Methylotuvimicrobium sp. KM2: one gene and its partner. The protein of the gene in region 2 binds, or shares a complex with, the protein of the main gene of each other region. Links are inferred from orthologs where the notes say so. Each region holds a gene or a part of one and is shown on either strand. Other genes may lie near its edges. The genes, in order: dnaG and dnaB.

Region 1 (2,901 bases), 3.0 Mb from region 2 along the record:
CCGCTTGACTACTGAAAACCGCCTCCGGTTCACTAAGATCAACGAAGCCGGATACTAAGTCCGTCAAACGAATACCACCTTCTTCGTCCGATATGGAGTCAAAGTCACTAATGAATTCATCAACGACTTTACAGGATCGAGAAATCGCTCTGACAACCTGTTGCTGTCCTTCTTCTATGCGTTTGGCGATTTTTAATTCGTCTTCCCGGTTCAGTAATTCAACCGATCCCATTTCCCTCATATACATGCGAACCGGATCGGTAGTTCTGCCGAACTCGCTATCAACCGAGGCTAAGGCCGCTACTTCGTCATCATCATCCTCATCACCGGTAACCGCAGCGCCGTCGGTAATAAGCGAGTCTTCATCGGGGGCATCCTCATAAACTTGAATACCCATGTCGTTGATCATACCGATGATATCTTCTATCTGTTCCGGATCGGCAATATCGCTGGGCAAATGATCATTAACCTCGGCATACGTCAAGTAACCTTGCACTTTACCTTTGGCTATCAATTGTTTAAGTTGGGACTGCTGTTGTTCTTGATTCATCACTCACTCACAGAATACGATCAGCACAATTACGCTGAACAGGAAATTATACAACATATTCTTTTTTATGTTAATACGAATTCCCTTTTATCGGCTTACCAGTAATCTCCCTAATATTTCTCGCTCCTCTCGACTTAAGCCTTCCGCCGACTCTTTTTCTAATAACTGCTCAATACGACTTTCTCTCGCTTGCGCATTCAATCGCTCCAAAGCGTCTGAAAATTCGGCACGAACCCCATCCTCGGGAACCATTACATCCAAAAAGACCAGTTGCTTCACGACTTTCTCACTATTTCGTCCACGAAACAATTCTAAAAGCATGGAAAGATTTTTCGGATATTCGCTCGAAATCAGATCGACAACTTCCTTAAACAATTCTTTGCCGGGAAAGTTCAAACTCTCCCAATCAAGCTCTTTTTGCTCGACAACCTCGATCAAATCGGGATTTTGCAACAGCAATGAGATAGCCACCCTTGCAGGAGATAAACGCTTTTTATCCCTATGGACAGCAACCTTGGGTACCCTTGAGAGTGTAGCCGTATTTTCTAAAACGTCCAGTTTATTGAAACCCGATAAATCCTGAAGTCTTTGATACATCATCTCCCTGAATACGCCGACCGGCAATTGCTCTAAATACTTTTTCGAACGACTAATCAACTGTGCACGCCCCTCCATTGACTCCAGCGACAATTCGTCTTGAACTCGGCCGAAAAAATATTCGGATAGCGTTGCAGCCAAAGCAATACCACGCTCGAATGCAGCAACACCTTCCGCCCTAATCAACGAATCGGGATCCTGGCCTTCCGGCAGCAGCATGATTTTTACCTGCCTACCATCTTTCAAACAAGGAAAAGTCGCCTCCATCGCACGCCAAGCCGCCTCTTTTCCGGCTTTGTCGCCATCGAAACAAAACACTAATTCCGAACTGAACCGGAACAATAATTCCATATGCGCCTTGGACGTCGACGTACCTAGGGTCGCAACGGCATAGCCGATACCGAACTGAGCCAAAGCCACCACATCCATATAGCCCTCGACCACCAGAATCCGTTCCGGCCTTGAATGGCTTTGCAGTAATTCATAAAGCCCGTAAACTTCATTACCTTTAGAAAATATGGGCGTTTCCGGTGAATTCAAGTATTTCGGCAAAGAATCATCCAATACCCTCGCGCCGAAACCCACGACGCGCCCACGCTTATCGCGGATAGGAAACATGACTCTCCCGCGGAAGCGATCATATCCACCCCCGCCCTCCTTGCTAACAAGCAACCCGGCTTTAGTAAGCGCCTCAAAATTGAAACGGGAAGCCAACGTATTCCAACCTTCAGGCGCATAACCCAATTGATACGCCTTAGCGATTGCACCGCTAACACCACGACGCTTTAAATAATCGATCGCTTTCTTGCCGTCTCCGCTCGCTAATTGTTCAGCATAAAATGCGGCTACTTGATCCATCAATTCGTAGATCGGCCCGACATCGCTCCGGGAGCTTCCTGCCGGCGCTACAATTGACTCGCGCGGCACCGAAACACCGACAAATGCAGCCAGATCTTCGACCGCCTCGACAAAATCCAAATGGCTAAAATCCATTAAGAAACTGATGGCATTGCCGCTGGCTCCGCAACCAAAACAATAAAAGAACTGTTTTTTACGATTAACCGAAAAACTAGGCGTTTTTTCTGTGTGAAACGGACAGCGCGCTACAAAGTTGCTACCCGTTTTTTTTAAAGGAACGTGCGAGTCGATTAAATCAACGATGTCAACTCGCAGTAGGAGATCATTAATAAAGTCTCGAGGAATTCTACCGGACATAGATTACCCGGAACTCAAACTTTAATAGACGAATCGGACTATCACCCTGCTAAAACGGCTTTAATTTTTGCACTAACAATAGCCATATCGGCGCGGCCTTGCATTTTATTCCTCAGCAACCCCATCACTTTACCCATATCCTTAACCGATTCGGCACCGGATTGCTCAACCGCTTCGGCAACCATTTCATCAATTTCCTGCTCGGTTAGTGCCTGCGGCAGATAGTTCTGAATCACCAAAATCTCGGCTTCTTCGACCTCGACCAAATCCATGCGGCTTGCCCCTGAGTACTGCCTAATCGACTCCCTGCGCTGCTTGACCATTTTATCGAGCACAGCAATGATCTGATCATTATCGAGTTCGATACGCTCATCGACCTCGCGCTGTTTGATGGCCGCCATGATTAAACGTATCACGGCAAGTCTCGCTTTATCGCCGCCCTTCATAGCGGCTTTCATATCTTCCTTGATACGGTCTTTTAGTAATTCCATACTAATATCAATTCCGGCCGAATTATAATTGCGGACGACCGCGGCGCA
Region 2 (9,527 bases):
GCTTGTTCCAGCGCCGCTTCGGCGGCATTTAACGATGCCTTGGCGGCTTCCAGATGGGGTTTTCGTTGGACCAGCTCTTGAGCCAGTTCGTCCAATTCCTGGCCTAGCAATTGATATTCGCGTTGTGCGATGGCTTGTTGGCCCAATTCCATTTTTAGGTTGAAACGGGCTTGGGTGAGATCGCTTTGCGCTCTGCGTACGCGTAACTCGTAGTCGGTAGGGTCGAGACGGACGATTTCTTCGTCTTTTTTCAATAAGCCGCCTTCGATGAACTGATCGCTGACCGAAATGACCATGCCGTCGACACGCGAATTAAGATTGACGTTTTGCGCCGGGATGACATTGCCGAGCGCGAAAACGGTGGTTTGATAATCGATGGCTTGCGGCGTTATGATTTCGACCAATGGCGCCACGGTCGTAACGGGGGCGCGGACCGCGCGGGGCTTATTGCTTAGCCAATAAAAAGACAATGCCCCGGTAAATGCGATGATCGCCAGCGAAATCAGCAGTGTGGCGAATTTCTTGAAGGGATTAGTCATGGGTATCGTTCCTATTCGAAACCGGTTTGGTAAGCGGCCAGCCGCCTGCAAGCGACCGGTAAAGTTGAATTCTGTAATCGATCAATTCGCGTTCGGCGCGAATGAGTGTGCGCTGCATCGCTTGTAAGCTGTTCAATGTCGACAGCACCCGTAAAAAATCGAAAATCCCATAGGCGGACCGGATGCGAATGTTGTCATTGGCTTCGTTCAGATAGCGGAGCTGTTCTTTGAGGCTATTTAGCCGCTCGTGCTGGCGCGTTTCTTGTGCCAATGCGTTTTCGACTTCCTGCAACGATTGCAAGACGCTCTGACCATAGAGGTTCAGTGCTTCTTCTGTTGCAGCCTCGGTGCGCCGGACTTCCGCCACCCGGCGTCCGCCGTCGATCAAGGGCAGCACCAGATTGCCGGCCAACGTTGCCATCCAATTATTGAAGAAGGCTTGTAAGTCCGGAGCCGAGGTATCGAGGCTGGCCGATAAGCCGAGTTTCGGAAAGCGGTCGGCCACGGCCGCGGCAATACGAAGATCGGCGGCTTGCAAGCGATAATAGGCCTTCTTGACATCCGGGCGTCGTTGTATCAAATCCGAGGTCAAGCCGGTTTCGGGTAGGCCTGCGAGCTCGGGAAAATGATCGCCGGCAACAATGTCCAATGTTCCGGGGGCTTGTCCGGTCAAGACCGCCAATTGATTTTTTAATACCTCGATATTCGCGAGCACTGTATAGCGGTCGCCGACTACGCCTTCAAGTAATTGCCGCTGTTGGAATACATCGGCGGCGGTTGCTTGGCCGCCTCTGAAGCGGACTTCGACTAAGTCCGCGTATTGCTTATTGACTTCGATTTGTTCGTTCAATAAGTCGAGCTGTAGTTTTTGTTCGGTCAATAGATACCAAACGCGCGCTATTTCGGCCGACAAGGCAATCGCGGCGGTATGGATGTCTTGTTCGGCGGCTTTGATTTCCTGTTCGGCCGCGTAAGTGCCGGCGCGGATTCGGCCCCATAGGTCGACTTCGTAGCTGGCGATCAAGCCCAGCGAAAAGTTGTCGAAAGTCAGCGAGCCGGTATTGGCGTTATCCTCGATGAGGCGATTTGCGTTAGTCGTAGCATTAACGGCGGGGATCAATTCGGACCCTGCCTTGCGAGCTTCGGCTTCGGCTTGTTTGAGCCTTTCGAATGCCGCGGTGAGATCGAGGTTTTGCTGAAGCGCCGTATCGATCAGAGTATTCAACGCAGGATCGTTAAAGTTAAGCCACCAGCGGTCTTGAAGGGATTCGCCGCCGGTAATCGAAAACGTTTCCGGTACTGAAATCGGCGGATTGAATTCTTTGATATCAATACTGCATGCGCTGAGAAAAGCGACGATGAATAAAATCGAAGAATTTATGACTCGCATGTCTCGTCTCCAAGGCTTGGTTCGAGACGGTCGCGCAGTGCTTTAATTCCGGCCAATGAAAAATGCACGACATGATCGGCGTAGGCTGTCGGGTTCTCTAATTCCGGATTGTATCTTCGTGCCGGAAAGTGGCTTTGCATGTGTTTGATTTTCAAAAGATGAAAGCATTGGCCGATGATGCTGGCATGACAAAAATGTATCGTACGTTGATCCGCATTCGGTCCCAAGCATTCGGCAATGAGTTCAAGCATGGCTTGGCGCTGCGGATTGATTTCTTTTTCGAGAATTTCCGGCAGCAACGAGGTCGGTTGCGCCATTTCTTTGTTGATGATCGCGAAAAAATGCGAATCGTCGTCGGCGATGCGGGCGATCAAAGAGCGAATACGACCCGCTAGGCGTTTTTCTGGGGAAGCACTGGGCGCAACGCCGCCATCCGACGGATAAATTTCAAGGTCCTTGAGAAACGCATGGCGCCAGGCTTCGAGATAAAGACTTTCCTTATCTCGAAAATGATAATTGACCGAAGCAATATTAGTTTGGGCTTGTTCGCAGATTTCGGCAATCGTTGCTTCTTGAAAGCCTTTTTCGGCAAAAATTCGGCTGGCCGCGATAATTAAGCGGGTGCGAGTTTTTAACGGTTTGGCTGTAGGCTCGGGCATCGCGGATCAGATATTCAAACGAGAATTTCAAATATACATTTAAATTATCTAATAGACAAATTCCAGTCTTGTTTAATGACTCATGAGCCTGAGCGAGGGGCCCAAGAGTCCGAAACTACGAGCTTTCACAGTAACGATCATGAAGGCCTGGCCATCGCCCCGGCAGATGAAAGTGCGCGGCGTTGGCTGGGTTCGCTCCTTCCCAAGCTCGGCTCTCTCTGTTATACACAAGTATCGGTAAACTTGCTAAACAGAGGTCATCGTATATTTGGAAACGGTGTTGTTTGATAAATCTGCGGATATTGAACATTAGTGGCTTTCCCTCACCTAGCGTTAGGTGAGGGACGACGAAGGCGTCGCTCCCACAAGGGGCAGGATGCTCTGTGGGAGCGATCCCCTGATCGCGATTTCGAAGTCGAGATTGTTAAGTGACAATAAATGGTATCGAGGTCTCATCGGATAAGATTGTAAAAGAGTAATTTTTGACTTATGTGTAACGATGAGAACTCGGCTTGGGAAGGCAGTTCCGGAAGCTCTGCTTCCCGTGACGGCAAGCGGAGCTTGCGGAATCGTTTCCCAAGCAACGCTTGGGAAACAGCGATCGCTGAAAATCATGGAAACGGAGCGTCAGCGAAGTGATGATTTTTAGTCCCCGATAGCCGTAGCGCCGGGTGTTTTGCCGGAGTCTGCGCGAATAGCGCAGGCGGAGGCAAAATACAAGGCATCGCGACACGGCGTAAAGCCATTTGTGGGAGTGCTACGGAGCCGCATCGAGTATACGATGATGTGGCGTAGTGGCACGGACGCAGGGCGAATCGGGGCCGCCGAAGGCAATAATCGCCAAGTCATTTTTCGCTGCTGAAATCGGATGGACCCCATTTCAGCTTTCGCGAAAAATCTTGGCGCGCTTGAAAGAGTCCAAATCCACAAACTTTCACAGTAAGCGCCCGAAACAGTGTGCTTTTTGGAGGTTCGTGACTCGTTTAACAGGATTTTCTTGTCCCGAAATTGGATTAGCTAAGAGTGTATGGGGTGATAGAGGCTATGGGGAAATCAGGCTATAACTTCAGTGGCTTTTCGATCGGTGAATTGATAATTAATGCTCAGGCAGTGATCCAGCCATTTCAGCAAAAAATAATTTAATTGCCATTTATAATTTAAGATTTCAGAGATCTTGCCGGGGTCTTTGTAGACGCGAGAGACGTCTGATCTGGCATGATCGCGCAATACTTCGACGAGTTCCGCGTCCAAATATACGCGTACTGTGACATCCGGCACCCATAGATCGTTGGGTAATTGACCAAATCGATGGCTGAGTTTTACAGTAAGCGTGTGTGTCGAGCGTTCGAGAACCTCAAGCTGCAGGTCAGGTTTTTGCGAGGCTTTTCCGACCGCCGATTGTGCCAGATTTCTGATGTTCGGAATTAAGCTTAACAACTTTCGGTAATTAGAAGCACAGATGGTTTCCAAGCACGCCGCTTTGTTTTGCGGATGAATCCTGCTCATGATAGATCAGGATTCCCTATAACAGGCATGAGCGCTTGCGGTTTCCCATAAGGTCACTTGGTCGACATCGAACCCTTGTTCTTTAATATGTTGATAAATCATTTGACTCAATACTTCCGCGGTTGGATGCTCGTCTAGAGCCATGAATCGCTCTTGGGTTTCGGTTAAGTACGGAATGATCGGGTCGTTTTTATGCAATAGAAAATTATGATCCAAATGTTCGTTGATATAGTCTTCTACACACGCTTTTATGTCCGAAAAGTCACAAACCATGCCTTGCTCGTTAAGATGTTCTTGTTTAATCGTGATAGCAGCCTTAACGCTGTGTCCGTGAAGATGACGGCACTTGCCTGGGTGGTTCATCAGTCTATGCCCATAGCAAAAATAGACTTCCTTAGTAATCGTATACATGAGTTAGCAATCTCGGCCAATTTGGAATAATGTAAGTTAATGGCCTTTGATGCTCTTGATTGCGGCGGCAATTTCGTAGCGGCCATCATCTTGCTTTGTCGTTCTGACAACTTCGATATAGGCGGTCATGGGCGGAGTGATTGTGTTTTTGGGCGTAATATTGACCTCCATAGCGCTTCCGGGATCGAAGGACTGATCCGCAATGAAGGAGACACCAGAACCGCTAATGGATGTGCAAATTCCGGAATGACTTTCGCTTGCATCGGCTAACTTGTAGGTGAGTTCGCAATCGACGCTCATTCGGATGTAATTACGTTTTTCATCGTATTCCAGCATGTCAACTCTCTTCTTTATAATTGGATAAATTGTTTTTCCGTGAATGGCAGTGCTCGTTTTTGCTTTCAGACTGTTTGCGCGAAGTTTACTATAAATAAAATGCTTGTTCATGAAAATCACCTTGAAAGTTGCATAACTTCATATTATGAGATTCTGTTTTGGCATTGTTGCTCGTTAGCTACACTCCATACCTTTATAAAGTTAACCATTTTTTGAGCTTAAAGGGAGTTGTGGGTAAAAGTTTTCGGATAGACTATGGCTATTGATTGTAAATCATGTAATATTTTGCAGATTTTAACGATGTGAACCCCGTCAGGGTTTTGGGGATTTATTTATAATGACAAAAGCAACCGTTTTAACCGGTATCACGACCACCGGTACTCCTCATTTGGGAAATTATGTAGGCGCGATTAGGCCGGCCATTGCTGCTAGTAAGGATGCAAACGTCAGTCCGTTTTATTTTTTGGCCGATTATCATGCCTTGATCAAATGCCAGGACCCGGAAAAAGTCAGACAGTCGAGTCTCGAAATTGCCGCGACTTGGTTGGCGCTCGGCCTGGATACCTCGAATGCGGTGTTTTACCGGCAATCCGATGTGCCGGAGATTACCGAGTTGGCCTGGATGTTGACGTGCGTAACGGCAAAAGGACTCATGAATAGGGCGCATGCTTACAAGGCAGCGGTTGCCGAAAACGAACAAGGCGGCGAAAACGATCCCGACAAAGGCATTACGATGGGTTTGTTTAGTTATCCGATTCTGATGGCGGCCGACATTTTGATATTCAATGCACACAAGGTACCTGTCGGAAAAGATCAAATTCAGCATATCGAAATGGCTCGGGATATCGCCGGGCGTTTCAATCATATTTATGGCGAACATTTTGTTATCCCGGATGCGGTTGTGACTGAAAATGCCGCGACTCTGTCCGGTTTGGACGGACGGAAAATGAGTAAAAGTTACAACAATACGATCCCGCTATTCGAACCCGAGAAAAAACTCAGAAAACTGATTAACAAAATCAAAACCAATTCACTTGAACCGGGCGAGCCGAAAGATCCCGATGGTTGCACTTTGTTTGGTATTTATCAGGCTTTTGCCCGGCCTTCGGAAGTCGATGAAGTTCGAAAACTCTATGCGGACGGTATTGCTTGGGGTGAAATGAAAAAGTTGTTGTTCGAATATATCAACGACCATATTGCCCCGGCCCGAGAGCGTTATGAAGCCTTATTACAGGCGCCTGAGCATATTGAAAACGAATTGCAGGAAGGCGCTAAAAAGGCCCGCGATATAAGCGTGCCTTTTATGAAGCAATTGCGAGAGGCGGTTGGGATTTCTCGTATTGGGGTTTAGTGGTTTTGCTGGGGACGGAGCGCTACGTTAAGTGAAGAGATATGCACAAAAACTTCTCAAAATAGTTAGCTTTGCAGTGGTTCTGTGACCCGCTTGACAGGCTCGGCACCTAAATTCCATAGGTCATTGGTAATAATTCATAACCATGGCTTATTTAGGTGCTGGGCGAATACGTCTATGTGGGCTCTACGCCCTCGGATACCCTTATTTTTATTCTCCTTGGGTGGGTTCGCGGCGCTCCTCTAATGCACCTCGCACATTCAACCTAACGTTCATGAAGGTCTGGCAACCGCATCTTATTCGGAAACAACATTGTTTTTCATACCGAAAAATTAGATAAGGAGTCCGAATTAGTGAACTTTCACAGTAACGTTCATGATGGCCTAGCAATCGCCCCCGGCAAATGAAAGTGCGAGGCGGGTTAGGGTGCGGTCACTCGCCCGACAGGACGCCGTGAACCCAGCACCTAAATTATCCAAGATAGTTAACCATAGCCAATAGGCTATGGAATTTAGGTGCTGGGTGAATACGACCATGTAGGCTCGACGGCGGCTATCTGATCGCCAAGGATGGCGTGAATGCAGATTTTGCATTACGCCATGGATGGCGTGTATTAGGGCAATGCAGGAGCAATTGCCGAGGAGCAAAAATCTGCCCTGCCGCCGACGCCTGTCGATCGAGCAACCGCACCTTTCTCGGAGCCGGCATCGTACTTTCACAGTAAGTGCAGCGATTTTTTCGGTACGAACGGAGTAAACGAGTTTTCTCATAACTGAATCGCAGTAACTTTCTATGTGTCGGAATTCGGTGTGTCGGAATCCGTACCGATTTTCAATCAACTTCTATTTAGCAGTATTTCCCTTGACCGATATTATGTCTGAAGAATATGTATTCGACCGCGATTACGCAACCGAAGCTTTAAAAGTATCGCCGCATTCAATACAAGCCGAGCAATCCGTGCTCGGCGGTTTGATGCTGGATAACCAAACCTGGGATTCGATCGCCGATAAAGTTGTCGAAGGCGATTTTTATCGCAAGGATCATCGAATGATTTTTCGAGCCATCGAAAAATTGGCGGAAAAACAAGATCCTTTCGATGTCATTACCTTATCGGAGGCACTCGCTTCCGCCGGACAATTGAACGAGGTCGGCGGTCTGGCCTATTTAGGCACCTTGGCAAAGGATACGCCGAGTGCCGCGAATATCGTCGCTTATGCAACCATTGTTCGCGATAAGTCCGTTTTAAGGCAGTTGATCCATGTCGGAACCGATATATCCGACTCGGCTTTTAATCCGGAAGGGCGCGATACATCGGAGTTGCTCGAAAATGCCGAGCGCCAAGTATTTCAAATCGCCGAACAGCGCCAACGCGGGCAGGGCGGTTTCACGTCGATCAAGTCGTTGCTGGCGCAGGCGGTCGATAAGATCGAAATGCTTTATGAGCAAGAAGGCAATATCACCGGCGCGAGCACCGGATTCAATGATTTCGACGAAATGACCTCGGGCCTGCAGCCGTCCGATTTAATTATTGTGGCAGGCCGACCGTCAATGGGTAAAACCACGATCGCGATGAACATGGCGGAGAATGTTGCAATCAAAGGCGATAAACCGGTTGCGGTGTTCAGTATGGAAATGCCTGGAGACTCCTTGGCGATGCGTATGATGTCCTCATTGGGGCGTATCGATCAACATAAAATTAGGACCGGTAAACTTGACGACGACGAATGGCCGCGTTTGACTTCGGCGATTAATTTATTGGCCGAAACCAAATTGTTTATCGACGATACGCCGGCGTTGACGCCGACCGAAGTCCGCTCGAGAGCGCGGCGATTGATGCGCGAACATGGTCAGCTGGGTTTGATTGTATTGGATTATTTGCAATTGATGCAGTCACCGGCAAGCGGTGATAGCCGGGTTCAGCAAATATCGGATATTTCCAGGGGGCTCAAAGCCTTGGCCAAGGAACTCAATGTGCCGGTTATCGCATTATCTCAGCTTAACCGGAATTTGGAGCAGCGGCCCAATAAACGGCCGGTGATGTCCGATTTGCGTGAATCGGGCGGTATCGAACAGGATGCCGACGTGATCGTGTTCGTTTATCGGGATGAGGTTTACAATCCGGATAGTCCGGAGAAAGGCGTGGCCGAAATTATCATCGGTAAGCAACGTAACGGTCCGATAGGCACGGTCAGGTTGACTTTCCTCGGGCAATACACTCGATTTGAAAACTTTGCCGGAAACCCTTACGGCGGAGACGATTACGAATGACGCCGGCCGCTTATGTCAAATTGAACCTAGATGCGTTACGCCATAATTTGAATGTGGCCCGGCGTTACGCACCCGACTCTAAAGTCATGGCGGTGATTAAAGCCAACGCTTATGGACACGGATTATTGCGCGTCGCGGAACGCTTAACCGAAGCGGACGGCTTTGCCGTGGCCCGCGTCGATGAAGGCATTCGCTTGCGCCAAGCAGGTATTACGCAACGCATCGCGGTTATGGAAGGTTTTACGTGTTCTGAGGAATTGGACGATTTGATCGATTTCGGTTTAGATCCCTTAATTCACTCGTTCGGGCAGTTGGATATCATTGATCGAAAATTCGGCTCTATCGGAATCAATGCTTGGTTGAAAATCGATACCGGCATGAACCGTTTGGGGTTTTCGGCTGACGAGGTCGTAAAAGTTCATCAGCGTTTGAGATCGAGCTCGTTAATCAAGCAACCGGTTGGTTTTATAACCCATTTGGCAAATGCCGACCTGAGATCCGACCCAATGACTTTGAAACAAATCGACTTATTTAACAGGACATTGTCGGGTTTTGCAGGGCCGCGTAGCATCGCGAATTCAGCCGGGATTTTAGGTTGGCGGGAAGCGTTGACCGACTGGGTAAGACCCGGAATTATGTTGTATGGAATTTCTCCGTTCCCCGAAACGACTGGAGGTGATTTCGATTTAAAGCCGGTCATGGCTTTGCATTCCCGGTTGATTGCCGTTAAATCCGTACGGCAAGGCGATACGGTGGGTTACGGCGGTACTTGGGTGTGCGATAGGCCGATTAAAATGGGGGTTGTCGCAATTGGCTACGGGGACGGTTATCCTCGTCATGCTCGATCCGGCACGCCGGTTCTTGTTAACGGCAAGCGCGTCGCGATGATCGGTAGGGTATCGATGGATATGATCACGGTCGATTTGAGCGGACAAGACGATGCCAAGCCGGGTGATCCGGTGACGCTATGGGGAGGCGGATTGCCGATCGAAGAGGTGGCGTCTTGGTCGGGAACCATCCCCTACACACTGGTTTGCGGCATTACTCAGCGAGTGCAGATTGTTGAA

Evidence for each region.
Region 1: the proteins of dnaB (region 2) and dnaG are in contact, whole or in part, in a crystal structure (PDB 2R6A), measured with the Geobacillus stearothermophilus proteins. The link is inferred for Methylotuvimicrobium sp. KM2 from one-to-one orthologs. Residues at the interface, in WP_033016901.1 of Geobacillus stearothermophilus: Ser13, Glu15, Ala16, Gln18, Glu91, Leu92, Asp94, Ala95, Val96, Pro97, Thr98, Ala99, Ala100, Asn101, Tyr104, Tyr105, Ile108; in WP_049624496.1 of Geobacillus stearothermophilus: Lys456, Leu457, Leu458, Pro459, Ala460, Asn463, Ala464, Leu467, Leu535, Leu536, Ile537, Ala538, Gln544, Glu545, Asp548, Tyr549, His552.

The regions. Positions count from the first base shown.
Region 1 is NZ_CP150634.1:100,569-103,469, reverse strand. It holds dnaG (DNA primase), read right to left. Parts: upstream 2,363-2,901; coding sequence 638-2,362; downstream 1-637. Other genes in the region: rpsU (30S ribosomal protein S21), read right to left, coding at 2,876-2,901; WJM45_RS00450 (GatB/YqeY domain-containing protein), read right to left, coding at 2,404-2,853; rpoD (RNA polymerase sigma factor RpoD), read right to left, coding at 1-550. UniProt on the Escherichia coli protein: RNA polymerase that catalyzes the synthesis of short RNA molecules used as primers for DNA polymerase during DNA replication.
Region 2 is NZ_CP150634.1:3,074,802-3,084,328, reverse strand. The notes cover bases 6,365-9,262. They hold dnaB (replicative DNA helicase), read left to right. Parts: upstream 6,365-7,065; coding sequence 7,066-8,460; downstream 8,461-9,262. Other genes in these bases: alr (alanine racemase), read left to right, coding at 8,457-9,262. Also shown: WJM45_RS12920 (efflux RND transporter periplasmic adaptor subunit), read right to left, coding at 1-539; WJM45_RS12915 (efflux transporter outer membrane subunit), read right to left, coding at 532-1,929; WJM45_RS12910 (CerR family C-terminal domain-containing protein), read right to left, coding at 1,917-2,588; WJM45_RS12905 (DUF1249 domain-containing protein), read right to left, coding at 3,642-4,094; WJM45_RS12900 (6-carboxytetrahydropterin synthase), read right to left, coding at 4,101-4,505; WJM45_RS12895 (PilZ domain-containing protein), read right to left, coding at 4,542-4,952; WJM45_RS12890 (tryptophan--tRNA ligase), read left to right, coding at 5,179-6,192; more of alr, read left to right, coding at 9,263-9,527. UniProt on the Escherichia coli protein: The main replicative DNA helicase, it participates in initiation and elongation during chromosome replication. Travels ahead of the DNA replisome, separating dsDNA into templates for DNA synthesis.